Regions from separate parts of the Serratia sp. AS12 genome, predicted to be linked through region 1. Evidence: predicted binding sites of a transcription regulator. Region 1 holds the regulator's gene; each other region holds the start of a gene.
The links. The regulator LexA, encoded in region 1, represses DNA repair genes until DNA is damaged. The targets are predictions, from matches to a motif close to TNCTGTATGTACATACAGNA.
Positions count from the first base shown of each region.

Region 2: the regulator LexA is predicted to act here: its motif matches at 3,866-3,885, upstream of dinB (DNA polymerase IV).
Region 3: the regulator LexA is predicted to act here: its motif matches at 8,784-8,803, upstream of SERAS12_RS10370 (metal-dependent hydrolase).

Region 1 is NC_015566.1:4,920,798-4,931,174, reverse strand. Features, by position in the region: gene SERAS12_RS22800 (diacylglycerol kinase) at 89-457, shown strand; gene lexA (transcriptional repressor LexA) at 576-1,184, shown strand; gene dinF (MATE family efflux transporter DinF) at 1,286-2,623, shown strand; gene SERAS12_RS22785 (CsbD family protein) at 2,940-3,149, shown strand; gene zur (zinc uptake transcriptional repressor Zur) at 3,261-3,773, opposite strand; gene SERAS12_RS22775 (anti-sigma factor) at 3,960-4,718, opposite strand; gene SERAS12_RS22770 (RNA polymerase sigma factor) at 4,715-5,164, opposite strand; gene SERAS12_RS22765 (tetratricopeptide repeat protein) at 5,254-5,787, opposite strand; gene dusA (tRNA dihydrouridine(20/20a) synthase DusA) at 5,992-7,002, shown strand; gene pspG (envelope stress response protein PspG) at 7,159-7,377, shown strand; gene SERAS12_RS22750 (quinone oxidoreductase) at 7,685-8,668, opposite strand; gene dnaB (replicative DNA helicase) at 8,849-10,273, shown strand; gene alr (alanine racemase) at 10,291-10,377, shown strand, end outside.
Region 2 is NC_015566.1:978,421-988,797, reverse strand. Features, by position in the region: gene frsA (esterase FrsA) at 1-361, opposite strand, end outside; gene gpt (xanthine phosphoribosyltransferase) at 503-961, opposite strand; gene pepD (beta-Ala-His dipeptidase) at 1,286-2,746, shown strand; gene dinB (DNA polymerase IV) at 2,790-3,851, opposite strand; gene SERAS12_RS04540 (glycerophosphodiester phosphodiesterase family protein) at 4,092-4,988, shown strand; gene nqrM ((Na+)-NQR maturation NqrM) at 5,026-5,253, opposite strand; gene SERAS12_RS04530 (FAD:protein FMN transferase) at 5,261-6,292, opposite strand; gene nqrF (NADH:ubiquinone reductase (Na(+)-transporting) subunit F) at 6,293-7,516, opposite strand; gene nqrE (NADH:ubiquinone reductase (Na(+)-transporting) subunit E) at 7,532-8,128, opposite strand; gene SERAS12_RS04515 (NADH:ubiquinone reductase (Na(+)-transporting) subunit D) at 8,135-8,764, opposite strand; gene SERAS12_RS04510 (Na(+)-translocating NADH-quinone reductase subunit C) at 8,757-9,551, opposite strand; gene SERAS12_RS04505 (NADH:ubiquinone reductase (Na(+)-transporting) subunit B) at 9,541-10,377, opposite strand, start outside.
Region 3 is NC_015566.1:2,210,931-2,221,307, forward strand. Features, by position in the region: gene proQ (RNA chaperone ProQ) at 1-432, shown strand, start outside; gene prc (carboxy terminal-processing peptidase) at 452-2,497, shown strand; gene SERAS12_RS10345 (DUF4260 domain-containing protein) at 2,592-2,972, shown strand; gene htpX (protease HtpX) at 3,169-4,047, shown strand; gene SERAS12_RS10355 (MFS transporter) at 4,095-5,489, opposite strand; gene kdgR (DNA-binding transcriptional regulator KdgR) at 5,720-6,511, shown strand; gene SERAS12_RS10365 (L-cystine transporter) at 6,639-8,030, opposite strand; gene SERAS12_RS10370 (metal-dependent hydrolase) at 8,213-8,761, opposite strand; gene hxpB (hexitol phosphatase HxpB) at 9,210-9,875, opposite strand; gene SERAS12_RS10380 (HdeD family acid-resistance protein) at 9,939-10,377, opposite strand, start outside.

The sequences.
Region 1 (10,377 bases):
CTGTGGTGTTGGAAAACCGTGAGCCGGGAGAGTTTCCTGACCCAAGCTCTATAATTATGACTTACCTCTGTGAAAGGCACTAAAAAACATGGCAAACCAAGCAACCGGCCTGACCCGTATTATTAAAGCCGCCGGCTACTCATATAAAGGCTTTTCTGCTGCCTGGCAGCACGAAGCCGCATTCCGCCAGGAACTGGTGGCGACCGTGCTGGCTATCATACTGGCGATCTGGCTGGATGTGGGTGCGATAGCGCGCATTTTGCTGATCGGATCGGTGCTGTTGGTCGTGATCGTCGAGATGCTGAACAGCGCGATTGAAGCCATTGTCGATAGGGTGGGCACGGAACACCACGAGCTTTCCGGCCGAGCGAAAGATATGGGATCGGCGGCGGTAACGCTGGCGATCATCCTGGCGCTGTTTGTCTGGGGTTCGGTACTGTGGCAGCACTTTGTCTGAGTGGTTCGCCCCGTCGCGGCGGGGCGCTAATCCCTGATTTTTATTCATTCTTCGGTTCCCAAGCCGCGCTTACCTGTATATACTCACAGCAAGACTGTATAAACAAACAGGGGGCGGAATGAAAGCACTAACTACCAGACAACAAGAAGTCTATGATCTGATTCGCGATCATATTTCGTCAACTGGCATGCCGCCAACGCGCGCCGAGATCGCCATGCGTCTGGGGTTCCGTTCGCCAAATGCTGCAGAAGAACATCTGAAAGCGCTGGCGCGCAAGGGCGTGATCGAGATCGTCTCCGGCGCTTCACGCGGCATTCGTCTGCTGATGGAAGATGAAGAAGGTTTACCGCTGATTGGCCGCGTGGCCGCCGGTGAACCGCTGCTGGCGCAACAGCATATCGAAGGACACTATAAGGTGGATCCTTCTCTGTTCAAACCTAGCGCGGATTTCCTGCTGCGGGTCAACGGCATGTCGATGCGTGATATCGGCATTCTCGACGGCGATCTGCTGGCGGTGCATAAAACCCAGGACGTGCGGAACGGCCAGGTAGTTGTGGCACGTATTGAAGATGAAGTTACGGTCAAGCGCCTGAAAAAACACGGCAATGTGGTTGAACTGCTGCCAGAAAACAGCGAGTTCCAGCCTATCGTGGTCGATCTGCGTCAGCAGAATTTCACCATTGAAGGTCTGGCGGTCGGCGTGATCCGCAACGGCGACTGGATTTAATCGCTGCGCCTGAACGTCCTCCTCTGATTTAAATCGCCCCAGCTCTGGGGCGATGTCATTTCTGATTCATTCAAACCCTACCGCCACGGGAACATTTCACTATGCGCCTGCTTTCTGCCTTCACCAGCGATACTGATAAAGCCCTATGGCGCCTTGCTCTGCCAATGATCTTTTCCAATATTACCGTGCCGCTGCTCGGGCTGGTGGATACTGCGGTGATTGGCCACCTGGATAGCCCCACCTATCTGGGCGGCGTTGCGATTGGCGCCATGGCTACCAGCTTCCTGTTTATGTTGCTGCTGTTCCTTCGCATGAGCACTACCGGACTGGCGGCACAGGCGCTCGGTGCACAGGATCCGCAGGGGTTGGCGCGCGCTTTTATGCAGCCGTTGTTGCTGGCGGCGTTGGCCGGTGTGGCTATTGTGCTGCTGCGCCATCCGTTGATCGATATGGCGTTGCAGATCGTGGGCGGCGATGGCGCGGTGCTGGAACAAGCCCGGCTATTCCTCGAAATCCGCTGGCTAAGTGCGCCGGCGGCGTTGGCCAACATGGTGATCCTGGGCTGGCTGCTTGGCGTGCAATACGTGCGTGCACCGGTGATCTTGCTGATTATCGGTAACCTGCTGAATATCGTACTGGATATCTGGCTGGTGATGGGGCTGAGGTGGAACGTGCAAGGGGCGGCGACGGCGACCGTCATCTCTGAATATGTCACCCTGTTGCTGGGGCTATGGCTTGCCTGGCGGGTGATGCGTATTCGAGGGATTTCCGCGCCGATGCTGCGCCAGGCCTGGCGCGGAAATCTGCGGCGCTTGTTGGCGCTGAATCGCGACATCATGTTGCGTTCACTGTTGCTGCAAGTGTGTTTTGCCTCACTGACCATCTTCGGCGCCCGGCTTGGCGGCGACGTGGTGGCGGTAAACGCGGTATTGATGAATTTGCTGACCTTCACGGCCTACGCGCTCGACGGCTTTGCCTACGCGGTAGAGGCGCATTCCGGCCATGCCTATGGCGCTCGCGACGACAGCCAACTGCGCAAGGTGTGGCACGCCGCCTGTCGCCAGGCTTGCCTGGTGGCGCTGGCTTTTGGGGTGGTGTATGCCGTTGCCGGGCAGCAAATCATCTCGGCATTAACCTCTTTACCCGAGTTGCGTACGCTGGCGAGCCATTATCTGCCGTGGCAGGTGGTGCTGCCGTTGGTCGGTGTGTGGTGTTACCTGCTGGACGGCATGTTTATTGGCGCGACCCGCGGTGCCGAAATGCGCAACAGCATGGCGGTGGCGGCCGTCGGCTTCGGCCTGACGTTGTTTACCGTCCCTGTGTTAGGCAATCACGGATTATGGCTGGCGCTGGCGGTGTTTTTGTCGCTGCGGGGCATTGCGCTGGGCTGGTTCTGGCACCGTCACCGGCTGCGCGGTACCTGGTTTGCGGTGCAATAAGTCCGAGAGTTTTTTAGATTATTGAGTAATTTTTCTTATGTTTTTATTTATATTTTCTTACATATCCCGAAGGATATTCCATTCGGGTAGTGCTTTGTTTGTTGGCGTGTTTTTCTGATAAAGTGTTTTTTAATGGATTTTTATTCTGGTTTTTATTCTATTTTCGTTATCTGCGTCTACAATTAATCATGTGGCTGGCTAAATGAATGGGGAGTGGCAACCCTTTGGTTTGCGGTAATAGACCATGAAAATTGCTTGGTTAGACGCCCGGTCAGCACAGCATCAAACTGATTTACGACAGGTTAACGGAGAGACTATGAACAAAGATCAAGCCGACGGTAACTGGAAACAGTTTAAAGGGAAAGTGAAGGAACAGTGGGGCAAGCTGACCGATGACGATTTGGCCGTCATTGAAGGGAAACGCGAACAGCTTGTCGGTAAAATCCAGGAGCGCTATGGCTACCAGAAAGAGGCGGCCGAGAAAGAAGTGAAATCCTGGGAAGACCACAGCAAGTATCGCTGGTAGCGAGCAGGGCCACAGCGTACGGTGGCCGTAATCGACTGTAGCCGGCCTGGCATCATCCCCTTAACGCCACGGCCACAGGTACAGGGAAGTGCCTGACCAACCCCGCTTAATTTATTTCTTCTTGATGGCAATGCTGTGATCGTGCTCGCCGCAATCATGCTTGCTGTCGCAGGCTTCCACTTCAACACAGCCCGAACACAGACCATGCGCTTCCACCACGCTGTGGCGCAGCACAAAACCCGACTCTTTCGCCAGTTTTTGCAGCGTTTCCTCCACCCCTTCGGTGGTGCGTTCAGTCACCTGAGCACAGCGATCGCAGATAAACAACGCGGAGGTATGCATCGGTTGTTCGAAATGATGGCACAGCACGTAGCTGTTGGCTGACTCCACCCGATGAATAAATCCTTGTTCCAACAGGAAATCCAGCGCGCGATAGACCGTTGGTGGTTTCGCCTGCGGTTCAGCCACGCGCAGCAGATCCAGCAGGTCATAAGCACTGATGGCACCGGGTTGTTGTGCCATCAGGCGTAACACTTCCAGCCGCTGCGGTGTCAGCCGCACATTGCGTTGCTGGCAGAGTTGTTCAGCCTGCGCCAACAGTTTTTCCTGGGTGCTTGAGTTCATGGCAAATATCCCGGTACGTAAAAAAACCGATTTTACCATGATTAAGCGCAATCGCCGAGAGTCGCCCCCTTTTCCGCTGATAAGGAGCAACCTGATGCGGAGATATGGCGGGTGCGATGAAAAATGAGTGATAGTTTCACGCGCTACACCGTCATCTGAGCGGTGGGCAAGCGGCGTGATTCCTTCTCAGGTGGAAAGTGAACGCTGCAAACGCTCTGCCAGCCTGGTCATATCCGCCGCCGGATTATGGCCAATCAGCATAAAGCTGTGGCTGCCATCGGCCCAATACACCACATTCATTCCCTGTCGGCGTTCGCTTTGTGCGGACTCCGGCTTGCCCGGTTGCTGAATAATGCACAGCGCCAGCGGGCCAAACTGTGTGTCCAGCCAGGTCAACTGAGCAATGCGACGATCGTCGTAAGCCAGCACGCGGGCATTTTTCAGCTCTGCGCCGTTCAATGCCAGTTTGGGAGCGGGGAGGGCAATGCCGAGCCGTTCGCCGGTGTGCTGCAATTGACTGGCGAGTAACGCAGGGGAGCTATCGAAGCCCGCCAGCGTTTCCGGGGTGTAAAGCGCCATATATTGGGCTACCAGGCCGCGCCAGTTGTCTTCTGGCTGACTCGCTTGCAGCCAGGCGCGATCGCCTGCGACACCGAGCGCCAGAAAACCGACGGCAGCGGCAATCAGGGCACGGCGGCTGACGCCGCGTTGTGGGACCGGCATGGCAAGTGGCCACCTGTCCTGCAGTTGTTGCACCGGTGCTTCATCCAGCAAAGGGGCGAACGCCTGTTTGAACGGCAGATTGCTGCGTTCCAGCAGCGACAAACGGTCGGCCAATGCCGGTTCGTCGACCAGGCGCTGTTCCAGGCTGCGGCGCTGCTGGGGATCCAGTTGATTGTCCAGATAGGCGACCAGCAGTTCATCCGCAGTATAGTATGAGCTCATGATCGTTCTCCTTTTGACTGCGGGATATGGGGTTGCAGCACACTGTCGTTTGCAAGCCGCAGACGTGCCGCTGCCAGGCGGCTCATGATGGTGCCGATGGGGACGTCCAGCACCTCGGCCGCTTCCCGGTAAGAAAGCTCTTCTACGTACACCAGGAATAGCGTATTGCGCTGTGCCTCCGGCAAGCGGTTGACCCGCTGCATCACTTCATTGGCCCATATCGTATCTTCACCGTTTTCCTCGCCGGCCAGATCGTCGGCATCGACAAAACCCTGCCCCTGACGGATATGCCGGGCACGGACTTCGTTCAGCCAAATGGAATGCAGAATCGAAAACAGCCAGCGATCCATACGCGAGCCCAGAGTAAACTGTGCGGCGCGCTCCAGCGCCCGCACACAGGTGGCTTGAACCAAATCGTCGGCGATATCCCGCCGGTGGGAGAGCACTAAACCATAGCGCCACAGGCGGGAAAGATACTGGCCGATTTCGTTGCGGATTGCGTCGTTGCTGATGCTCGCCTCCGGGCCTGGCTGCCTTATGATTCGGGATGGTGATCGATGGCTGCCGCCAGGTCGCGGTACTCTTCGCAACCGGTGCCGCACAGTGACTGGATCACCGTGAGTTGTTCTTTCGCCAGGTCCGGACGGCCTTTCACCATATAGGCTTCACCCAGGTATTCGCGGACTTTTGGGTAGTTGGGATCGAGCGCTACTGATTTTAAATAGTAGCCGATCCCTTCATCCGTGCGCCCGAGCTTGCGGGTGGCGTAACCCCGGTAGTTCAATGCCACGGCGGTGTTGGGGTTTTTCAGGGTGTTCAGCACGTCGAGGGCATCCTGATAGCGGCCGCTTTTTGCCAGTGCATAGGCGTAGTTCGCCCGATCGTTGTCGCCGATCATGCTGCTTTTATCCACCATGCAGGTCTTGGTTTTTGTATCGTATATCTGGCCTTTCGGGCAGGTCGGCGTGGTTTGGCCGCTGCCGTCACCCCCCATTGCCAGGGCCGCGCCGGAAAACAGCAGAGAGCCGGCAATCACGGGCAGCAACAGGCGTTTAACGAAACTGTTCATGGTTTTTTCCTCATTGGAGGGGAGACGAATTGCCCCCTTGGTGAGAGAACACCTGAAGAAGCGTTTTTATTCGTTTTTTCTTTTTCTTTTTGGCCTGATGGCACGGCGGTTTTCCCAACGCCGCCGATTGTCGTTATAATAGTCGTTTGCGGCAGTACGCCGTTCGTTGAATCCCAGACAGAATCAGGTAGCCAGTAACTCAGCATGACGACAGACAACCACGCCTCAAAATATGCCGCCAATCGTTTCTCCATTGCGCCGATGCTCGACTGGACCGATCGTCATTGCCGTTACTTCCATCGCCTGCTGACCAAAGAAACGCTGCTGTACACCGAAATGGTAACCACCGGCGCGATTATTCACGGCAAGGGCGACTATCTGGCCTACAGCGAAGAAGAACATCCGGTAGCGTTGCAGCTGGGCGGCAGCGATCCGGCTGCGCTGGCGCACTGTGCCAAACTGGCCGAACAGCGCGGTTACGACGAGATTAACCTCAACGTCGGTTGCCCGTCCGATCGCGTGCAGAATGGCATGTTCGGCGCCTGTCTGATGGGGCAGGCGACGCTGGTTGCCGACTGCATCAAGGCGATGCGCGACGTGGTGTCGATCCCGGTGACGGTCAAGACCCGTATCGGCATCGACGACCAGGACAGCTACGAGTTTCTGTGCGATTTTATCGCCACCGTTGCCGGGCGCGGCGAGTGCGACATGTTTACTGTCCATGCGCGCAAGGCCTGGTTGTCTGGCCTCAGCCCGAAAGAAAACCGTGAAGTGCCGCCGCTGGACTATCCGCGTGTGTATCAATTGAAACGTGATTTCCCGCAGCTGACTCTCGCCATCAACGGTGGTGTGAAAACGCTGGAAGAAGCAAAGCAGCATCTGGAGCATCTGGATGGCGTAATGATGGGGCGCGAGGCTTATCAGAATCCGGGCATTTTGGCGCGGATCGACAGCGAGCTGTTTGGTCGCCAGACCGAGGTCATGGACAGCGTGGCGATTATCGAATCGCTGTATCCGTATATTGAACGTGAGCTGTCGAACGGCACCTATTTGGGGCACATCACCCGCCATATCCTCGGCCTGTTCCAGGGCGTGCCGGGTGCGCGCCAGTGGCGTCGCCATCTGAGCGAGAACGCCCATAAGCCGGGTGCCGATGCGCGCGTGGTGGAAGCTGCGCTGGATCTGGTTCGTCTGCCGCGTACCGAAGTGGCGTAATACACAAAGAATTTGACTAACAGTTAGTCTTTTTCATCAGGCACTCAGCGCTATGCTGTTTGCCTGTTTTTATATTTCAACTACTTATCTTTTCCGCCGTTCTGGCACGCATCTTGTAATACTCCTGCAGAGACTTTGTTTTGCGAAGGAGCAATCATGTTAGAACTCTTCTTTCTCATTGGCTTTGTAGTGATGCTGATGGTGACCGGAATTTCGTTGCTGGGCGTATTCGCCGCGTTACTGGTCGCGGCGGCATTTATGCTGCTGGGCGGCCTGTTGGCGATGGTGATCAAGCTGCTGCCCTGGTTGATTTTGGCGGTGGTGGGCGTCTGGATATACCGTTCGATGCAGAAGCCGCAAATACGCCGTTACTGATTTTTTATCGAGTAATCAGACAGTCACGCTGAAATTTGCGTAACGAATGCATCGTGAATGCGGCGACGATCACACCTTGGTGTTTTAAATGCAAATGCGGCACATTAAGCGTGTTTTTTGCGTTTAGGGGCTGGTAGGATATTTGTCGATGCAGCGATGCGACCTATTTCATCACCGCAAGAGACAATAGTACCCAATACGAGCGTTGCTGAAGCAACCCCCCTGTCTCTGGCGGACTCTGCTCTACCCCTACAAATGCAGTAATAGAAAGGGCTCCTTACGGAGCCCTTTTCTTTTGCCAGGGGAATCAGGGGATCAGCAGGCTTGAACCGCTGGTATTGCGGCTTTCCAGCACCTCATGCGCACGTTGCGCATCGGCCAGCGCAAATTTTTGCTCTTCTTTTACGTCGACCTTGATAGCGCCACTGCCGATCAACGAGAACAGCTCATTGCTGGCGAATTGCAACTCGTCGCGGTTAGTGACGTAACCGTTAAGCGAAGGACGGGTGACGTACAGCGAACCTTTCTGGTTCAGCAATGCCAGATCGACGCCGGTTACCGGGCCGGAGGCATTACCGAAGCTGACCATCAGCCCACGGCGCTTCAGGCTATTGAGAGAAGCCTGCCAGGTGCTTTGGCCCACCGAGTCGTACACTACACCGACTTTTTCGCCCTGCGTCAGTTCAGCCACGCGCTGGGCGATGTCTTCTTTATGGTAATTGATGGTCGCCCAGGCGCCGGCGCGTTTAGCCAGTTCAGCTTTTTCGTCAGAGCCGACGCTGCCGATAAGCTTTGCGCCGAGCGCCTTGGCCCACTGGCAGGCAATCAGCCCGACGCCGCCTGCGGCGGCATGGAACAGGAACACTTCGCCCGGCTGCACTTCATGGGTTTGGCGCAGCAGATAGTGTACCGTCAGCCCTTTCAGAAACGAGGCGGCACCCTGCTCAAAGCTCAGGTTGTGCGGCAGGATCGCCACTTTTTCCACCGAAACATTGTGAACGTCGCTGTAGGCGCCGAGTGACGACTGGGCGTAAACCACGCGGTCGCCAGGTTTCACCGCGCTGACGCCGGCGCCGACCTTGATCACCACGCCGGCCGCTTCAGTGCCCAACCCGCTTGGCAGGCTGGCGGGCGCATAGAGGCCGCTGCGAATATAGGTATCGATGTAGTTGATGCCGATCGCCTTATTCTCAACCTGTACCTCACCGGCTGCCGGATCGATAGGTGTAAAATCAACGTATTGCAACACTTCCGGGCCGCCGGTAGCGGAGAATTGAATGCGCTTTGCCATTTCATTACCTCATTGGGGTGTCTGATTTCACCCTACGCGTTTTAGTATCGACGATCCAGTTTAGCCGGGTGCGGATTGATACCTTTTTTGCATCGGTTATGCCGCGGGAATCACAGATAAAAATCACGTATACTCTCGCGTCAGGATTCTCCATTCGCAACCGGATAAAGAATACGCTTCATGGCAGGAAAAAAACCAACCAACAAAACATACGCGGACGAAGCCAGAGATCGCCCCCGAGATCGCCAGATGGAAGGGCTGAAGATGCCGCCACATTCGCTGGAGGCGGAACAGTCCGTGTTGGGCGGTTTGATGCTGGATAACGAACGCTGGGATAACGTATCGGAACGCGTGGTCTCCAACGATTTCTTCAGCCGCCCGCACCGCCTGATCTTTACCGAGATGCAGCGGCTGTTGGAAATGAGCCGGCCTATCGATCTGATCACCCTGTCCGAATCGCTCGAGCAGCGCGGCGAACTGGATTCGGTGGGCGGTTTCGCCTATCTGGCCGAACTGTCGAAAAACACCCCAAGCGCCGCCAACATCGGCGCTTATGCCGACATCGTGCGTGAACGTGCGGTCGTGCGCGAAATGATCTCGGTAGCCAATGAGATCGCCGACGCCGGTTATGATCCGCAGGGCCGCAGCAGCGAAGATCTGCTCGATCTGGCCGAATCACGGGTATTCCAGATCGCGGAAAATCGCGCCAGTAAAGATGAAGGCCCGAAAGGCATCGAGCGTATTCTGGAAGACACCGTTTCGCGTATCGAGCAGCTGTATCAGCAGCCGCACGACGGCGTTACCGGGGTAGACACCGGCTATCAGGATCTCAACAAGAAAACCGCCGGTTTGCAAAAATCGGACCTGATCATTGTCGCCGCCCGTCCTTCGATGGGTAAAACCACTTTCGCCATGAACCTGTGCGAACACGCCGCGATGACGCAGGAAAAGCCGGTGCTGATCTTCAGCCTGGAGATGCCCGGCAACCAGATCATGATGCGTATGCTGGCGTCGCTGTCGCGCGTCGACCAGACGCGTATCCGTACCGGCCAGCTCGACGACGAGGACTGGGCGCGCATTTCCAGCACCATGGGTATCCTGCTGGAGAAGCGCAATATGTACATTGATGACTCCTCCGGCCTGACGCCAACCGAAGTGCGCTCCCGCGCGCGCCGTATTTTCCGCGAGCATGACGGCCTCAGTATGATCATGATCGACTACCTGCAGTTAATGCGCGTGCCGGCCCTGTCCGACAACCGTACGCTGGAAATTGCCGAAATTTCCCGCTCGCTGAAGGCGTTGGCGAAAGAGTTGCAGGTACCGGTGGTGGCGCTGTCGCAGCTGAACCGAAGCCTGGAGCAGCGTGCCGATAAACGCCCGGTCAACTCAGACCTGCGTGAGTCTGGTTCCATCGAGCAGGATGCTGACCTGATCATGTTCATCTACCGTGATGAGGTTTATCACGAGAACAGCGACATGAAAGGGATTGCCGAAATTATTCTGGGTAAACAGCGTAACGGCCCGATCGGTACCGTGCGCTTGACCTTTAACGGCCAGTGGTCGCGTTTCGATAACTACGCGGGGCCACAATATGATGATGAATAATCAGCTAAGGAACTGAAATGAAAGCGGCAACCGCTGTAATCGACCGCCGCGCTCTGCGACATAATCTGCAACAGGTGCGCCGTCAGGCGCCACAAAGCCGCCTG
Region 2 (10,377 bases), 1.5 Mb from region 1:
CGATCAACGGATCTTGCTGTTCCAGTGCCCGCTGCTGCCAGAGCATGCCCTGACGCACCCACTCGTAGATCCAGTTGCCATTACGGTAACCGATCACGGTATCGAGCAGTTTGTCGTTGGTATGTTCCACGTCGGCGACCGCAATACGCGCCAGCACTTCGTTGATTTCGATCGGATCAACGCCGCGCCAGGCCCACAGCAGCGGGTTGAGCATACGATACCAATTGCTGACGGTGTTGCCTTCCAGCGTGGAGTGCAGATCGGCGCCGGTTTTGTTGCGCGCACGCAGCACCAGCGTCGAGGTCTCGGGGTGTTTAAATGAGGGTTTGAACAGGATTTCAGAAAGGTTGGCTTGTGCCATGGTAACAACAGCCTCCGTAAATCTGGCCGTAGGCCGCAAACAGCCTACTTAACTGGAGGTAGTGTACCTAACTCTGGGGCGATAAACCAAAATAACGAAAACGCCCGGCAGAACCGGGCGTTTTACTGGAGCGAGCGGAGATTAACGGCCGCCGATCGGTGGCACGAAGGTCACCGCCATGTCCCACGGCTGCTCGATCCAGGTATCCTGTGGGATATCGACCACATAGTCGTCCACCAGCGGGCGGCCTGCCGGCTTGGCGAAAATAGTGACGAAATGCGCTTTCGGGTACATGTCGCGGATCGCTTTCGCGGTGCCGCCGGTATCCACCAGATCGTCAACCACGATAAAGCCTTCACCGTCGCCTTCGGCGCGCTTGAGTACCTTCATTTCGCGTTGGTTGTCATGGTCATAGCTGGAAATGCAGACGGTATCCACGTGGCGGATGCCCAATTCGCGCGCCAGTAAGGCCGCCGGCACCAGGCCGCCGCGGCTTACGGCAATAATGCCCGTCCATTGGTCAGCAGGCAGCAGGCGGTGAGCCAGTTTGCGCGCTTGCATTTGCAGCATGTCCCAGGTAACAACGTATTTTTCGCTCATAAAATGGTATCCCAGCCAGCAATGGTGTGGCTTACTCGTGATCAGGGGAAAAAAGGTTGCGCGAGATTATAGAGACTGGTTGAGCCGAATACCAGTTGTACTGTGGAAATCATAAGTATTTCGTCTGGTGATTGATCCTGCGTAAACAAGCAATCACACGTCAAATATGTGTATTCCCTCTCTTAAACAGTGCAATAGGGTACGCGCGCGCCCCTGAATAAAGTGATATTCTCTGGAGATCGTGCCAAAAACGCACCGATGCCAATCCACCCTAACCGAGCGGCATTCACGCCATGCTGAGAATGCTGTCACAGGAGACCTATAGTGTCTGAATTGTCTCAACTTTCACCACAGCCGCTGTGGGATATTTTTGCCAAAATCTGCTCTATTCCGCATCCTTCTTATCATGAAGAAGCGCTGGCACAGCACATCCTCGCATGGGCCAAAGAGAAGAACCTGCATGCCGAACGCGATCAGGTGGGCAATATCCTGCTGCGCAAGCCGGCCACCAAAGGCATGGAAAACCGTAAACCGGTTGCCCTGCAAGCGCACCTGGATATGGTGCCACAGAAAAATAACGACACCGTGCACGACTTCGCCAAGGATCCGATTCAGCCGTATATCGACGGCGAGTGGATCAAGGCGCGTGGCACCACGCTGGGCGCCGACAACGGCATCGGCATGGCTTCCGCGCTGGCGGTGCTGGCTGACGACAGCGTCGAACACGGCCCGCTGGAAGTGCTGCTGACCATGACCGAAGAAGCCGGCATGGACGGCGCATTCGGTCTACAGCCTAACTGGCTGCAGGCGGATATCCTGATCAACACCGACTCCGAAGAAGAAGGCGAGATCTACATGGGTTGCGCCGGCGGTATTGATTTTATCACTACCCTGCCGTTGCAGCGCGAAGCGGTACCGGCCGGCTATCAGACGCTGAAACTGACGCTCAAGGGCCTGAAAGGCGGCCACTCCGGCGCCGAGATCCACGTGGGCCTGGGCAATGCCAACAAGCTGCTGACGCGCTTCCTGTTCGCTCATGCCGCAGAACTGAACCTGCGCGTGCTGGATCTGAACGGCGGTACCCTGCGCAACGCTATCCCGCGTGAAGCCTCTGCGGTGGTTGCCGTGCCTGGGGCAAAAGCCGACGCGCTGAAAGCGCTGAGCCAGGCCTTCCTGAGCACGCTGCAAAACGAGCTTTCCGCCAAAGAGAAGAACATCACCGTGCTGCTGGAGCCGGTTACCAGCGCCTCTCAGGCGTTGACCGCCGACAGCCAGCAACGTTTCCTGGCCCTGCTGAACGCAACGCCAAATGGCGTGATCCGCATGAGCGACGCGGTAAAAGGCGTGGTGGAAACCTCACTGAACGTTGGCGTGGTCACCACCAGCGAGAACGAAGCGGAAATCGTCTGCCTGATCCGCTCGCTGATCGACAGCGGCAAAGATTACGTGGTCGAGATGCTGACCGCGCTGGGCCAACTGGCGAACGCCAAAGTGGCGCCGAAGGGCGGTTACCCAGGCTGGCAGCCGGACGCAGACTCACCGGTCATGCATCTGGTGCGCGAGATCTATCAGGATCTGTTCAACAAGACGCCGAACATCATGGTGATCCACGCCGGTCTGGAATGCGGCCTGTTCAAAAAGCCGTACCCGAACATGGATATGGTGTCGATTGGGCCAACCATCACCGGGCCACACTCGCCAGATGAGCAGGTACATATCGAAAGCGTCGGCCTGTACTGGAAGCTGCTGACCGCGCTGTTGAAAGCGATCCCAGAACGCGCCTAATCGCCGCGTTTAACGCTAAAAGGCTGGCCTCTCGCCAGCCTTTTTACTCCCACGGCAGCAATAGTTGCCGCTCAAGCTGCGGATCCAGCAGCGTTACGTGCAAGCCCACCAGCCGTACGCCACGGCCTTCCCGCCGCTCACGCCACGCCTGCCGCGCCACGTTGAGCAAATCGTCTTTATTCAGCACCGGCCAGACGTGTTCCTGAGTGGTTTGTTGAAAATCCTGAAACTTCAGCTTCACGCCCTGCCGCGCGATATGCAGATCCGGTTTCACCTTGCGCAGCCGCATTTCCAGCTCGGGATAGAGCTTGTCGACGATCAACGCCTCGCAGTCTTCCCAATCATGAATATCCTCCGCCAGCGTGCGTTCCACCCCCACCGATTTACGCAGCCTTTCCGGCGAGACTTCGCGCAGGTCTATTCCCTGGCAGCGCTCCCACAGCACCCGGCCAAACTTGCCGAAGCGCTTGAGCAACAGCGCCAGATCGTACTGCTGCACGTCGGCGCAGGTGATTAGCCCCACGTCTTCCAACCGTTTGGCGGTCACTTTGCCCACGCCGGGGATTTTGCTCAGCGGCAGTTGCCGTAAAAAAGCCGGCACCTGCGCCGGCGTGATGACGTATTGCCCGTTCGGTTTGTTCAGCTCTGAGGCAATTTTGGCGAGGAACTTGATCGGCGCGATACCCGCAGAGGCCGTGAGGTTAAGCTCTTCGGCAATCGCCTGGCGGATTTCCTGGGCGATCAGCGTCGCCGAACCGTTGCACTGGGTGCAGTCGGTCACATCCAGATAGGCTTCGTCCAGCGACAGCGGTTCAATCAGCGAGGTGTAGCGGGCGAAGATTTCGCGAATGTGCAGCGAGGCTTCCTTGTACGCCGCCATACGGCCTGGCAACAGTTTGAGGTGTGGGCACAGTTTAAACGCCATCGCCGTCGACATGGCGCTGTGCACGCCATAGCGGCGTGCGGGGTAGTTGGCGGTGCTGATCACCCCGCGCCGGTCGGCACTGCCGCCGATCGCCAACGGAATATCGCGCAGGCTGGGATCGTCGCGCATTTCTACCGCCGCGAAGAAGCAGTCCATATCGACATGAATGATTTTACGCATCGCGCCTCCAATAACACTGTATAAGTATACAGCCAATAATCGAAAGCTCAAGACTCGGTGGGCATGGAGAAAACGGCGTTTGCGTCAGATATTTCCGCGTTGTTAAAAAAGCTTAATTTTTCAATAGTATGATCTCCGCTGACTCACGCTCTTTCATTCTTATACCCTATGGATTTCATGTCGCCGCTCACAAGGCTGCCGCTTGAAAGACGACGGATATAGCATAATAAGGTATCTCGCATGATCAGGTTTTCTCATTTGCTGTTGGCCTCCACGCTGTCGCTGGTTTCGCTGGCGGCGGGCGCCACTGTCGGCCATGCTCCAGCCATTATCGCCCACCGCGGCGGCACCGCAGACGCGCCGGAAAACACCCGCATCGCCATTGAAACCGCACTGAAAAATGGCGCCGACGCCATTTGGATTACGCTACAACAATCCAAAGACGGCGCGATCGTGCTGTACCGCCCTTCCGATCTCAAAGCATTGACCAACGAGCAGGGGCCGGTCTCCGCCCATACTGCCGATCAATTGGCCAAAGTGGATGCCGGCTGGTCATTCGCAAAAGGTGAAACGTATCCGTTTCGCGGTAAAGGCATAGGTATCCCGCGTCTGGACGAGATCCTGGAGGCTTTCCCCAAGGTGACCTTCTATCTGGATATCAAGTCGCCGGATGCCGATCCGACGCAATTTGGCAAAGCGCTGCTGGCGACGCTGGAGAAGGCCGACAGCCTGAACCGCACCCGCGTGTATTCTACCGATGCCAAATACTTGCAAGCGCTGCCGCCACAGATCAAACGCTTTGAAAGCCGCGACGAAACCCGCACCCTGCTGGCCAATGTCGCCATGGCGCACCAGTGCGAATTGAAAGCGGATAATCAGCAACCGCGCTGGTACGGGCTGGAGCTGAAACGTGAAGTGGACGTGGTGGAAAAATACACTCTGGGCGAAGGGCGCTCGAAAGCGTTTCTGACCTGGGATAAAGAGTCGATCGATTGCTTCCGTTCGCAAGGCCCGGCGCACATCATTTTGTTCGGCGTCAATTCACCGGCGGAATACCAGCAAGCACTGGCGCTGGGGGCCGACGGGGTGATGGTCAACTCACCGGCCGACGCGAAAAACTTTCGCAAGGCCAAATAGCCGGTAGAGAAAGGGGCGCCACCTGCGCCCCTCGTAGTCAGATGATCCGGTGTTTTTCCAACTGCCGCCGCCGCAGCGCCGCTTTGGCTTCGCGCTTCTTACGCGCATCACAGGGCTCCGGGCAGTCGCAGACCTTTTCCATCCCCAGCGAAGTGATGCCGCCGCAACTGCCCTGCAGGCTTTTGCGCTTGAACACATAGCCCAGCGACATGCCGCCGATCACCAGCAGAAACAGCACGAAGGTGGCGATAAATACCGTCAACATAGCGGCCTCATAAGATCTTTTTCAGATAGGGTTTAAACGCCTCAGAGTGGCGCTCTTCAAATCCGTTGGCGGTTTTCACAATCATGAACACCGGGATCCCCATCAGGTTGGCCAACGCCATACCTCGCTCCGGCCCCAGCACGTTCAGCCCGGTGGACAGGCCGTCGGCGGCCATGCAGGTCGGGCTCAGTACGGTGACCGAAACCAGATGATGGTGGATCGGCTTGCCGGTAACCGGATCTATGGTGTGCGAATAACGCACGCCGCCCTGTTCGAAGTAGTTGCGATAATCCCCCGAGGTGGCGATTGACATCTCGCCCGGTTGGATCACCAACTGCGCTTTTTGCTCCACGCCGGCCGTCGGCCGTTCAATGGCGATACGCCACGGTTTTTTCTCACCATTGTGGCCGCGGGTACGCACCTCACCGCCAATATCCACCATGTAGTTCTTGACCTGCTGCGATTGCAGATACTGGGCAATCACATCCACGCCGTAACCTTTGGCGATGGACGAGAGATCGACATACAGTTCCGGAATGTGTTTCACCAGCGCGTTGCCCTGCACCGACAGTTTGTCGATGCCGGTCCAGGCGCGGCGTTGTTCCAGTGCGGCAGCGCTCGGTACCTTGTCCGGTCGCCCTTCCGGGCCAAAGCCCCACAGATTGACCAGCGGCCCGACGGTCACGTCCAGCGCGCCGTCGGTCACGCGGTTGATGCGCAGCGCCTCCAGCACCACCTCGGTCGTCGCGGCCGATACCGGGAAGGGCTTGCCCACCTCGCGGCTGGCGTTGAAGCGGCTCAGTTCCGAGCCCGGCCGGTAGGTGGACATTTGATCGTTCACCAACTCCAGGCGTTTGTCGATCTCCGCCTGTATTCTGGCCGCCGACGGCGTGTCGTCACCGGTGACATAACGGATCGAATAAGACGTCCCCATGGTTTTGCCATCGAGATTCACTTGCTCCGGCCCGCAACCGGTCAATAACAACGTGGCGCCCAGCGCCACCGCCGTCATCCAGCCCTTCATTGCCCCTATGCGCATTTAGCCACCAAAGTCATCCAGCATGATATTTTCATCTTCGACACCCAGATCTTTCAGCATCTTGATCACCGCAGCGTTCATCATCGGCGGGCCGCACATATAAAACTCGCAGTCTTCCGGCGCCGGGTGGTGCTTCAGATAGTTCTCCAGCAGAACATTATGGATAAAGCCGGTGTAGCCGGTCCAGTTATCCTCAGGCTGGGGATCGGACAGCGCCACGTGCCAGGTAAAGTTTTCATTCTCCGCCTGCAGCCGATTGAAATCATCCTCATAGAACATTTCACGCAACGAACGCGCGCCGTACCAGAAGGTGATTTTACGCTTCGAGTTCAAGCGATTGAGCTGATCGAAGATATGCGAGCGCATTGGCGCCATACCGGCACCACCGCCGATAAAGATCATTTCGGCATCGGTGTCTTTGGCGAAGAACTCGCCGAATGGCCCGGAGATGGTCACCTTGTCACCGGCCTTCAGCGACCAGATATAGGAGGACATAATGCCCGGCGGCACGTCCGGCGCACGCGGTGGCGGCGTGGCGATACGCACGTTGAGCATGATGATGCCCTTTTCATCCGGGTAGTTCGCCATTGAGTAAGCGCGCACCGTGGTGTCATTCACCGCCGAGCGGTAGCGGAACAGATTGAACTTGTCCCAGTCGCCGCGGTACTCCTCCGGCACGTCAAAATCGGCATAGCTGATGTCATGGGCCGGCGCTTCGATCTGGATAAACCCGCCGGCGCGAAACGGCACGTCTTCGCCATCGGGAATTTTCAGCTTCAGCTCTTTGATAAAGGTGGCTTTGTTATCATTGGAGATAACCTCACACTCCCACTTCTTCACGCCGAAAATTTCTTCCGGCAGCTCGATTTTCAGATTCTGCTTCACGTTCACCTGGCAGGCCAGGCGGCAGCCTTCTTTCGCTTCGCGCTTGTTGATGTGCGAAAGTTCGGTCGGCAGGATATCGCCGCCGCCCTCTTTAATCACCACCCGGCACTGGCCGCAGGAGCCGCCACCGCCGCAGGCAGAGGACACGAAGATCCCCTGGCTGGAGAGCATGTTCAGCAGCTTGTCGCCCGCCGGCGCATTAAAACTCTTGCCCTGATCGCCGTTAACTTCCACCGCAATGTCACCGGTGTTCACCAGCTTTGATTTGGCGAACAGGATCAGCAGTACCAGCACCATAACGATGCCGGTAAACATCGCGACGCCTAAAATAATTTCCATAGATTCTTCCCGCCTTTACAACTGAACACCGGAGAAGGACATAAAGCCCAACGCCATCAGCCCGGTGGTGATAAAGGTAATGCCCAGACCGCGCAGCCCTGCGGGGACGTTGGCATACTTGAGTTTTTCGCGGATCCCCGCCATCGCGACAATCGCCAGCATCCAGCCGGTGCCGGAGCCGAAGCCGTACACCACCGATTCTGCGAAGTTGTAGTCGCGTTGCACCATAAAGGACACACCGCCGAAAATGGCGCAGTTCACGGTGATCAACGGCAGGAAAATGCCGAGTGCGTTGTACAACGACGGGAAGAAGCGATCGAGGATCATCTCCAGAATCTGCACCAGCGCTGCGATCACACCGATAAAGGTAATGAAGTTGAGGAAGCTCAGATCGACGCCGTCCATCAACGCGCCATCGCGCAGCACCAGGTTGTAGACCAAATTGTTCGCCGGCACCGAGATGCCGAGCACGATGGTCACGGCGATGCCCAGACCGAAGGCGGTCGACACCTTCTTCGACACCGCCAGGAAGGTACACATCCCCAGGAAGAACGCCAACGCCATGTTCTCAACGAACACCGCGCGCACAAACAGGCTGATATAATGTTCCATCGGGCGTTACTCCTTTTCGATCTGTGCGGGCTTCAGGGTGCGCAGCACCCAAATCAGCAGGCCGATGATAAAGAACGCGCTCGGCGCCAGCAGGAACAGGCCGTTCGGCTGATACCAGCCGCCGTTTTGCACCGTATCCAGCACCGGAATGCCAAACAGCTTGCCCGAGCCAATCAGCTCGCGCAGGAAACCGACCAGCACCAGGATCACCCCATAACCCAACCCGTTGCCGATACCGTCCATAAAGCTTTCAATCGGCGGCGACTTCATGGCATAGGCTTCGGCGCGCCCCATCACGATACAGTTGGTGATGATCAGGCCGACAAACACCGACAGCTGCTTGGAAATCTCGAACGCATAGGCGCGCAGCAGCTGATCGACCACAATCACCAGCGAGGCGATAATCGCCATCTGCACGATGATGCGCACGCTGTTCGGAATATGGTGACGGATCAGGGAAATAAAGAAGCTGGAGAACGCCGTGACCAGGGTCACCGCGATGGTCATCACCACCGCCGTTTCCAGCTTGGTGGTCACCGCCAGCGCGGAACATACCCCGAGGACCTGCAAGGCTATCGGGTTGTTGTCAAACAGCGGCCCGAGCAGAACCCGCTTAATCTCTTTGGAATCAGCCATTTTTCAGCGCTCCTTCACGAACTTTTTTCAGGAATGGGCCAAAACCTTGCTCACCCAACCAGAAATCAAAAGTGTGCTGTACGCCGTTGGAGGTCAGCGTGGCGCCGGACAAACCGTCCACCCCGTGCTCATCCCCCTGACGCGCCCCGCCTTTCACCACGCGGATCGCCGGCTTGCCGTCGTTATCAAACAGCTTTTTGCCGATCCACTGTTGGCGCCAACCGGCATTCTCAACTTCTCCGCCCAGGCCCGGGGTTTCCCCCTGATCGTAATAAGTGATGCCTTTCACCCTGTTGCCGTCGCTGTCCAGCGCCACAAAAGCGTACATCATCGACCACAGGCCGGTGCCGTAGACCGGCAGCACGATTTGATTCACCGCCCCGCCGTTATCACGCACCAAATAGATCTCCGCCCGGTTGCTGCGGCGTTTGATGCCGGCCGGATCTTCGCCCGCCGACAAGGCGACGCTTTTGGCATCGTCACGCAGCGCAGCGGCCAGATCGAACGCCGCCGCATTGCCCGCCACAAACTCGCCGCTGTTCAAATCCAGCAGGCGCGGTTCGATGCGCTGGGTGAACAGCGCCTTGACCTGCTCGCCTTCCATCTTCGGCTGCAACAGCCCGGCCACGTCGAGGATATTGCGCTGCTTGTCGAGCAGCTTTTGCTCTTGCTGTTTGGACTTCAGGCCGACGGCGGAACCCGCCACCACTACCGAACACACCAGACACAGCAGCAGTACCACCAGCAGCGTTTTACCGATAGTGTCGTTTTTAGATTCATTCGCCACGGGCTTTTCTCCGCTTGATGTTGGCCTGCACCACCAGATAATCGAACAGCGGCGCGAACAGGTTGGCGAACAGGATCGCCAGCATCATGCCTTCCGGGTAGGCCGGGTTGACCACCCGGATCAACACGCACATCACGCCAATCAGGATGCCGTACCACCACTTTCCCTTGTTGGTAAAGGCGGCGGAAACCGGGTCGGTGGCCATAAAGATCATGCCGAAGGCAAAGCCGCCCAACACCAGATGCCAGTACCACGGCATGGCGAACAGCGGATTGGTGGCGGAGCCGATGCTGTTGAACAGGAAGGCGGTAGCCATCATGCCGAGCATCACGCCGGCGACAATGCGCCAGGAAGCCACGCGGCCAAACAGGATAATCGCACCGCCGATCAGGATCATCAGCGTGGAAACCTCACCGACCGAACCTGGGATGTTGCCAAGGAAGGCGTCCATCCAACTGATCGACTGGCCGGTAGCTAGGTTGCTCAGGCTGTGCGCCCCGCCCACGCTCCATTGCGCCAAGGGCGTCGCGCCGGAGAAGCCGTCGGCGGCGGTCCACACCAGGTCACCGGAGATCTGCGCCGGATAGGCGAAGAACAGGAAAGCGCGCCCCGCCAGCGCCGGGTTGAGGAAATTGCGCCCGGTGCCGCCGAAAATCTCTTTCGCCACCACCACGCCGAAGCTGATGCCCAGCGCCGCCTGCCACAGCGGCAGCGTTGGCGGCACAATCAGCGCAAACAAAATAGAGGTGACGAAGAAACCTTCGTTAATCTCATGCTTGCGGATGACCGCGAACAGCACTTCCCAGAAACCGCCGACGAGAAACAC
Region 3 (10,377 bases), 2.7 Mb from region 1:
CAGCATGTCGACCATGCCCGCCAACAGCTTGAAGAAGCCAAAGCGCGCGTTCAGGCTCAGCGTGCCGAACAAAATGCCAAAAAACGTGAAGCTGCCGGTGAATCAGCCGATGCCGAGCCACGCCGTCCACGTCCAGCCGGTAAAAAACCTGCTGCACGTCGCGAAGGCGGAGCCGCACCGGAGAACCGCAAGCCGCGCCCACAAACTCGCCCACAGCAAGCTCGCCAACCTCGTGCAGCAAAAGAGGAAAGCCAGCAGCGTCATGTGCCAGTCACGGATATCTCTAAACTGCAAATTGGCCAAGAAATCAAAGTCAGAGCAGGCCAGAGCGCGATGGATGCAACCGTACTTGAAATCGCTAAAGATGGCGTACGTGTGCAGCTCTCTTCCGGTCTGGCGATGATTGTGCGCGCAGAACACTTGCAGTTCTGATACGGAGGCCAACCAAGGCATGAACAAATTTGTCAGATTAACAGCGGTCGCGGGTCTGTTGTGGGCGGGTGTCAGTTACGGAGCGGATACAGCCAACATCCGCATCGACCAACTGCCTCAGCTTCATCAGGAACCGCAGCATGCTACTGTGAGTGAGCGCGTAACCTCGCGCTTCACTCGCTCTCATTACCGCCAGTTTGCCCTCGATGCGGATTTTTCAGGCAAGATCTTCGATCGCTACCTGAATATGCTGGACTACAACCATAACGTGTTGCTGGCCTCCGACGTGGCGCAGTTCGCCGACAAGCGCAATCAGCTGGGCGAAGAACTGAAAAGCGGTAAGCTGGATACGCCATACGCGCTGTACAATCTGGCCCAGAAACGCCGTTTTGAGCGTTACACCTATGCGTTGTCGTTGCTCGAAAAGCCGATGAACTTTACCGGCAACGAAACTATCGATCTCGACCGCAGCAAAACGCCGTGGCCGAAAGACAAGGCCGAACTGGACAGCCTGTGGGATGCGAAAGTCAAATATGACGAGCTGAACCTCAAGCTGACCGGCAAAACCGACAAAGAAATCCGCGAAACGCTGATCAAACGTTATCAGTTCGCCATTAAGCGCCTGACGCAAAGCAACAGCGAAGACGTGTTCCAACTGGCGATGAATGCCTTTGCGCATGAGATCGACCCGCACACCAACTATCTCTCCCCGCGCAACACCGAACAGTTCAACACCGAGATGAGCCTGTCATTGGAAGGCATTGGTGCGGTGCTGCAGATGGATGACGATTACACGTTGATCAACTCCATGGTGCCGGGCGGCCCGGCCGCGAAGAGCAAGGCGATCACCGTGGGTGACCGCATTGTCGGCGTCGGCCAGACGGGTAAACCTGTGGTCGATGTTATCGGCTGGCGTCTGGACGACGTGGTTTCCCTGATCAAAGGGCCGAAGGGCAGCAAAGTGCGTCTGGAAATCCTGCCAGCCGGCAAGGGCACCAAAACCCGCGTAGTGACGCTGACCCGCGAACGTATCCGCCTGGAAGACCGTGCGGTGAAAATGACCATCAAGACCGTCGGCAAAGAGAAAGTGGCGGTGATGGACATTCCTGGCTTCTACGTGGGCCTGACCGATGACGTAAAAGTGCAACTGCAGAAGATGGCCAAGCAGAACGTCAAGAGCCTGATCATCGATCTGCGAACCAACGGCGGCGGCGCGTTGACCGAAGCGGTCTCGCTCTCCGGTTTGTTCATTCCGAGCGGCCCGGTGGTGCAGGTGCGTGACAACAACGGCAAAGTGCGTGAAGACGCGGACACCGACGGCATCGTTTACTACAAAGGCCCGCTGGTGGTGCTGGTTGACCGCTTCAGCGCCTCTGCTTCCGAGATCTTTGCCGCTGCGATGCAGGACTACGGCCGTGCGCTGATTGTTGGTGAACCGACCTTCGGTAAAGGTACGGTGCAACAGTATCGCTCGCTGAACCGCATTTACGATCAAATGCTGCGGCCGGAATGGCCGGCGCTGGGCTCGGTGCAATACACCATCCAGAAGTTCTATCGCGTTAACGGCGGCAGTACCCAGCGTAAGGGCGTAACGCCGGACATCTTGATGCCTACCGGTGTCGATCCAGCGGAAACCGGCGAGGCGTTCGAAGATAATGCCATGCCTTGGGACAGCATCAATGCGGCTACCTACAGCAAAACCGGCGACCTGACGGCGTTCGATCCTGAACTGCTGAAAGACCATGAGCAGCGAATCGCCAAGGATCCGGAGTTCCAGTACATCGCGCAGGACATCGCTCATTACAAGGCGCTGAAAGACAAGCGTAACATCGTCTCACTCAATCTTGTTCAGCGCGAGAAAGAGAACCACGATGATGACGCTACCCGTTTGCAGCGCATCAACGATCGTCTGCAGCGTGCCGGTAAAAAACCGTTGAAGGCGTTGGAAGATTTGCCGAAGGATTACCAGGAGCCGGACCCATACCTGGATGAAAGCGTGCATATCGCGCTGGATCTGGCTCACCTTGAACAGGCGCAGCCAACCCAACAGCCGGCGGCGAAATAACGCAGTCGAGTAAATAAAAAACGCACCTTCGGGTGCGTTTTTTGTTAAGCGCCGCTGAAGGCGCATTTAGGCGTCAAACATCCTGTGAGGCAAGATGAGCGAACTAACTCCCCCGATGCGCGTTACTCTGCGGCTTGAGTCGCTGCTGGTTCTGTTGGTGTCCGTAGCGTTGTATCACCACCGGGATTACAGCGGGTGGCTGTTCGCTGGCTGTTTCCTGATACCGGACATTTCATTCCTGGGCTATGCGTTTGGCAAAAAGGTGGGGGCGATCGGTTATAACCTTGCTCATTCCTATATCGGTCCGGCGCTGTGCGCCTTACTGTTTGTCTTTTTCCCGCAGCCGTTCTGGCTGATGACGGCGCTGATTTGGAGTGCCCATATCGGCTTTGACCGCACCTTGGGTTACGGGTTGAAATATGCCCAAGGTTTCGCCTATACCCACCTTGGGCGTTTGAACAACAAACACCGCTGATTTGCCGCAGAAAAACCACCGCATTACGCAACAATCGTTTACAATTTGAAAAGCCATGCTGGAACGCCGATTTTGTAAAGTTTCGTATTTTTAGTAGGTTAATGGCGTGCAACTCTTGAAACTGTGACGAATGCCCATACGATCTAGGGTATCCGAGACAGTGTTTTGTTAACATTTATGAGGAAGTAAACATTTTATGATGCGTATAGCTCTGTTCCTGCTCACCAACCTGGCGGTGATGTTGGTTTTCGGGCTGGTGCTCAGCCTGACAGGAATCCAATCCAGTAGCGTTCAGGGTCTGATGATTATGGCCGGTCTGTTTGGTTTCGGCGGTGCGTTTGTCTCCTTGCTGATGTCCAAATGGATGGCGCTGCGCTCCGTAGGCGGGGAAGTGATTGAACAGCCGCGTAACGAAACCGAAAACTGGTTGCTGGAAACGGTGCGCCGCCAGTCGCAGCAGGCAGGCATTGCCATGCCGCAGGTCGCTATTTATCACGCACCGGACATTAACGCTTTCGCTACCGGCGCACGCCGTGATGCTTCACTGGTTGCCGTCAGTACCGGCCTGTTGCAGAGCATGAGTCGGGATGAAGCGGAAGCGGTTATCGCACACGAAATCAGCCACGTCGCCAACGGCGACATGGTCACCATGACGCTGATTCAGGGCATCGTGAACACCTTCGTGATCTTTATCTCGCGCCTGATTGCGCAAGTGGCCGCCGGTTTCCTCGGCAACCGCGACGGTGAAGGCGAGAGCAACGGCAACCCGATGATTTACTTCGGTGTGTCGATGGTGCTGGAATTGGTGTTCGGCATTCTGGCCAGCATCATCACCATGTGGTTCTCACGCCACCGTGAGTTCTACGCCGATGCAGGTTCCGCCAAATTGGTGGGCCGCGAGAAGATGATTGCTGCGCTGCAGCGTCTGAAAACCAGCTACGAGCCGCAGGAAGCGGGCAGCATGATGGCGTTTTGCATCAACGGCAAATCCAAGTCGTTCAGCGAACTGTTCATGTCGCACCCACCGCTCGACAAGCGTATCGAAGCGCTGCGTTCAGGTCAGTATCTGAAGTAACGCTGAGAAGGTTAAACACCCCGGCTTGCCGGGGTTTTTTATGCCTGCTATTTGGCCTGCGGGCTGTGTTCCACCGGCTCCGCGCGCGGTTGGGTGATACGCAGGCTGCTGACCGCTGCCGCCAGCGTGGCGAAGGTACCGGCGAGGATCAGCGAGGCGTGCGTACCGGAGGTGGGGAACAGGTTGAACATCAGCGCCACCAGCGCGGCGCCGGAGGTTTGTCCTAACAGGCGGGCGGTGCCGAGCATGCCGCTGGCTCCGCCGCTGCGGTTGCGGGGCGCGGCAGAAATAATGGTGTGGTTATTGGGTGACTGGAACAGCCCGAATCCGGCGCCGCACAGCACCATACGCCAGATGATATCCAGATCCGACGGGTTATGCGGCAGCATCGCCAGCAGGAACAGCCCTAGCGCAAACACTCCCAACCCGATACAGCCCAACAGCCCGGCGTGAACGCGCTCCACCAGCCGCCCGGCGATCGGCGCCATAACGATAATCGCCAGCGGCCAGGGGGTCAGCAGCAGCCCGGTAGCCACCTCATCACGTCCCAACGTGCTTTGCAGAAAGAACGGCAACGAGACCATTGCCAGCATTTGCGCAGCGAAGGAACAGATCGAGGTGCCCATCGACAGGGCGAAAATCGGGATGCGCAACAGGTCGACCGGCAGCAGTGGAAACTCTTGCCGCAGCTGGCGGCGGACGAAGAAGAAGCCGATCACCAGCAGTACGGCGATCTCGCTGAATATCAGCGTCAGGCTCTGACCTTGGGCAAAGCCGCTGATGGCCGTGATCAGCAGCCCGAAGGTCAGGGCGTTCATCACGGCGCTGGTCGGGTCAAAACGCTGATTGCTGCTTTTCTGGCTGTTGGCGGGCAGGTACTTCATCCCCAGCGCCAGCGCCACAATACCAATCGGCAGATTTATGGCGAACAGCCATTGCCAGGATGCCACGGACAGTATCGCCGCCGCTACCGTGGGGCCCGCCGCCGAGGAAAAAGCGACAATCAGTGAGTTGATGCCCATGCCGCGCCCGAGAAAGCGCTGCGGATAGATAATGCGGATAAGCGCAGTGTTGACGCTCATGATGGCGGCGGCGCCAAACCCCTGCAGCACGCGGGCTATGGTCAATGTCACCAGCGAATCGGATAGGGCGCAAAACAGCGAGGTAATGCTGAAGACCAACAAGCCGGCCTGATAGATACGGCGATAACCAATCAGGTCACCGAGCGAGGCCAGCGACAGCAGTGAAATGGTGATGGCCAACTGATAGGCGTTAACCACCCAGATCGAACTGGCCGGGCTGGCGTTCAGATCGCGTGCGATGGTGGGCAGCGCCACATTGGCGATCGCACCGTCAAGCACGGAAACGGTAATGCCCAGGGCGATAGCGAGGATGGCCCCATAGCGTTGTGGGACGGGGAGGCCGTCAGTACAAGAACGCATGTTGATCTCGAAGGTATTAATACAGGGGAGTATTAACATGCTAATCATATTCGTCGGTAATTGCACCTTCAGTGGCCGGCTCAATTGTAATAACCGATGAGAATGAGAGTCTAATTCATTAATCTTCAAGCATTTTTTCTTGGTTTCATTGCACGGTGTCAGGGCTTGCGCGTATACTGAAACCCGTGTTCAAATTTCTTAAAACAGAAAAGCTGAGTAGGGTATTTACTATGGCTAACGCAGATTTAGATAAACAACCGGATTCTGTTTCATCAGTGCTGAAAGTGTTTGGTCTCTTGCAAGCACTGGGCGATGAACGCGAAATCGGCATTACTGAGCTTTCCCAACGGGTGATGATGTCCAAAAGCACCGTCTATCGTTTTCTGCAGACCATGAAGTCGCTGGGCTATGTGTCGCAGGAAGGGGAATCGGAAAAATATGCGCTTACTCTCAAGCTGTTTGAACTCGGCGCCAAGTCGCTGCAGAACGTCGATCTGGTCCGCAGCGCCGATATTCAGATGCGCGAGTTGTCGAATCACACCCGTGAAACCATTCACCTCGGGGCGCTGGATGAAGACAGTATTGTCTACATCCATAAAATCGACTCGATGTACAACCTGCAGATGTATTCCCGCATCGGCCGCCGTAACCCATTGCATAGCACCGCCATCGGTAAAGTGCTGCTGGCTTGGCGCGATCGGGCGGAAGTGGAAGCAATCCTGTCGCAGATTGAGTTTACCCGCAGTACTCCAAATACCCTTACCAGCGCCGCTGCGCTGCTGTCAGTATTGGAACAGGTGCGCGAGCACGGAGTGGGTGAAGATATTGAAGAACAGGAAGAGGGGCTGCGTTGCATTGCGGTGCCGGTATTCGATCGCTTTGGCGTGGTGATCGCCGGGCTTAGCATTTCGTTCCCCACTATCCGTTTCTCCGAAGATGCCAAGGCGGATTACGTTAAACGCCTGCATACCGCCGCGCGTAACATTTCCGAGCAAATGGGCTACCACGATTACCCCTTCTGATCCTGCCGGTGGTTGATGCGTAAAGGTGCGCCGCTCACGGGAGCGCCTTTATCCTTTAAATGAACCGCTGTCGCAGACATAAAAAAACCGGAGCATCGCAGCTCCGGTTTTTTATTGCGGACGACACTTACTGGTGAGCCAGTTCCACTTCGTCTTCGCTGTCCATAATGCTTTTGTCCGTCTGCTTCATCAACTGGCTGGTGACGGTGCCGGCGGTCATTGAACCGCTGACGTTCAGCGCGGTACGGCCCATGTCGATCAGCGGTTCGACCGAAATCAGCAAAGCGACCAGCGTGACCGGCAGGCCCAGCGCAGGCAGTACAATCAACGCGGCGAAGGTGGCACCGCCGCCCACACCGGCAACGCCGGCAGAACTGATGGTGACGATACCCACCAGCGTGGCGATCCACACCGGATCCAGCGGGTTGATGCCAACGGTTGGGGCAACCATAACCGCCAACATCGCCGGATACAGACCTGCACACCCATTCTGGCCGATGGTAGCACCGAACGAAGCGGAGAAGCTGGCGATGGATTCCGGTACACCCAGGCGGCGAGTCTGCGCTTCAACGTTCAGCGGAATGCTGGCGGCGCTGGAGCGGCTGGTGAAGGCGAAGGTGATGACCGGCCAGACCTTGCGGAAGAATTTCGCCGGGTTAACGCCGGTGAAGGCCAGCAGCAGGGCGTGCACCCCAAACATGATTGCCAGACCGAGATAAGACGCCACCACGAAGCTGCCGAGTTTTACGATGTCATGGATATTGGAACCGGCCACCACTTTGGTCATTAATGCCAGTACGCCGTACGGAGTCAGTTTCATCACCAGGCGCACCAGCTTCATCACCCAGGCTTGCAGGGTGTCGATAGCCACCAGCACGCGCTGGCCTTTCTCTTTATCGTCTTTCAACAATTGCAGCGAAGCCACGCCCAGGAAGGCGGCGAAGATCACTACGCTGATGATCGAAGTCGGGCTGGCGCCGGTCAGATCGGCAAACGGGTTTTTCGGCACGAACGACAGCACCAGTTGCGGTACGGTCAGATCCGCCACTTTACCGACGTAGTTGCTCTGGATCGCCGCCATGCGCGCGCTTTCTTGCGTGCCTTGCACCAGGCCTTCTGCGGTCAGGCCAAACAGGTTGGTCACCAGCACACCTACCAACGCGGCGATAAGCGTGGTGAACAGGAGGGTGCCGATGGTCAGGAAACTGATCTTGCCCAGTGAAGAGGCATTGTGCAGCTTGGCTACCGCGCTCAGGATTGAGGCAAATACCAGCGGCATTACGATCATTTGCAGCAGTTGCACATAGCCGTTACCGACAATGTTGAACCAACTGATGGATTCTTTCAGGACCGGGTTATCCGAGCCATACACCAGTTGCAGGCCCAGGCCGAACACTACGCCGATTACCAGGCCGACCAGTACTTTTTTCGCCAGGCTCCATTGCTTATGGCGGGTTTGCGCCAACAGCAAAAGGAGGGCGACAAAAACCACCACGTTAATTACCAGCGGAAAATTCATCCCCAATGTCTCCAATCATTTTTCTTATATAAAAACGGCTACGCGCCAAGGTGTAGCGAATCAAATATCGTAACAGTTTGCGCAACAGCTCACTTATATCCAAATGGAATTTGATATAACTTTGAATATGAATTTGTTTAATTAATATACTTGATGAATGCTTGGTAGCCGGTTTTTTGTGATCACAGTCTGATATTTTTGATTTGCTCAAAATATGACTGCACGGGAATGGTGCATCCTCCCTGCCAGTAGATGGCGAAGGCCACCAGGCAGAGGCAAAGGGCGCGCTCCAGCTGGTTGCCTTTCTGAGAATTTAGCACCGGCAGGCGAAAACGCCAGCGACAGGGCCAAAGCAACGGCACGCCGGCAGGGGTGAGCATATCGGCCAGCAGGTGGCTGAAGTAGCCAATAATCATCGCATGCAGCACGTCGGGCGGGATCGGCCAACTGCGCGGTACATCTAACTGGAACAGCGCCATGCCGCCGGCGATCGCCAGCAGGCTGTGGGTGAAACCGCGATGCCCGAAGGCACGGGAGATGGGAATGGCAATCCAGCGCAGGCGTTGGCCCAAGACCGATTTGGGATGATCGATATCGGGCAGCAGTGAGGTTAGCAGTGCGGCAGGAATAATGTGCCACCAGTCGCCGGTGGCCAGCTCCGGTGTCACCTCGGCCTTCTTGGCGAAAATCGCGCAAGCGACAGAGAAAATAAGATGTCCTTCCGCGGTCATGCTGTTGTTGTTCCGGCTGATAAACTGTTAATTTATCCAGTATATGGGAAAATTAACAGTTGCGGAAGCGGTTACCCTGTAACTAATTGTTTGTTTTACCCGGTTTTACAATGAGTTGTTACGTAAAAGGTTAAGTATTGACCGTTGTGGATGTCGTGGACGATCGCGAGGAATGCGTTGACTACCTTCCTCCAATAGATCTCGACTGCGGGCATGCGGGAGAAAGCGCCGAGCGGTAGAGTTGCGCTGCGTGGCAGTGACAACGCTCGCCGGCCACCCGGCGCTTTCTGGATGTCCCAGCATAGAGACGGTGGTACGTTAATTCAATAAAAATGAAATAATGTTTTATTTATTTTTAGACCTAAGGCAGGGTTTTGAAAATTAGCGGGAGGAACCCGGAGATAAAAGGGAGACGCAGGGCGGCAGCAGGATAACGCCGCCCCGAAGATTACGCCAGATGGCCGGGAGTGAGCTGTTCGAGGGTATCGAGTTTATGGTCCGCCAGTGCCCAGCGCGTGTCGTGGCGATATTCTTGCGCCGGGATAACGATAGAACGCATTCTCGCGGCCTTGGTGGCAATCATACCGTTGAACGAGTCTTCCAGCGTGATGCAGCGCAACGGATCGCTGCCGAGACGTTCGGCGGCGATAAGGTAAACCTCCGGGTGCGGTTTGCTGTAAGGCAGATATTCGGCGGACACCAGTTGATCGAAATACCCCGCCAGATCGAACATCTTCAACACCTGTTGTTGCATGTGCAGCGGCGATGCGGAGGCCAGACCAATCTTCAGATCCAGAGTGCGGCACAGTTCCAACGCCTGTTGCACGCCCGGCAGCAACGGCCGTTTTTCATGCACCAGCTCAATGGCGCGTTCAATAATCCGCGCGGAGACCTTCTCCAGCGAAACGCCTTGCCACGGCATGGCCTGAAACCACATTTTCACCACCAGATCGATGCGTAACCCGAGGGTGTCCGGCAGTTTATGACGGTCAGACAGATCCAGCCCCAGCGCGCCAAAGATATCCAGTTCCGCCTGTAGCCACAGCGGTTCTGAGTCGATCAACAAACCGTCCATATCAAAAATAGCGGTTTCAATGCGTTGCGAATAGGCCATTAGCGATTAACTCCTGCCGGCGTCGGTGAATGTGCCACCACCTTATCATCGCCGGGAACCAGACTAAAATTTTTGCCTGCCTGATTGCGCCGCATTCGCTCTGGACGCCTTACCGAAACGCAGGATTCGCCACAGATCGCGCAGTTTTGACCACCAGCGCTGGTGCTGTCGCTCGGTAACCTGCTGCAGCATGCGCGCATAGTCCAACACCAACCCCGGCGTCCAGGTCATGGTCTCGCCGCGGCTACGCAACACCGCCAGCATCCACAGGTTGGGGTCGAGGATCAAAAACAGAAAACGCCGCCACAGAGGCTTGTCGCCCAATATGCCCTCCAGCGCACTGTCCAGCGCCAGGATCACCGTGGTGGAACAGTTGCGTCGCGTCAGGTTGTAGGTTGTGTCCTGGCGATACTCTTGCCAGAAAGCATGCAAGGCAGAGGGGTTATAGCGGCGGAACTGGATTTTCTTGTCGGGTGCGCACCAGGCCGCCACCTCTTGCTGC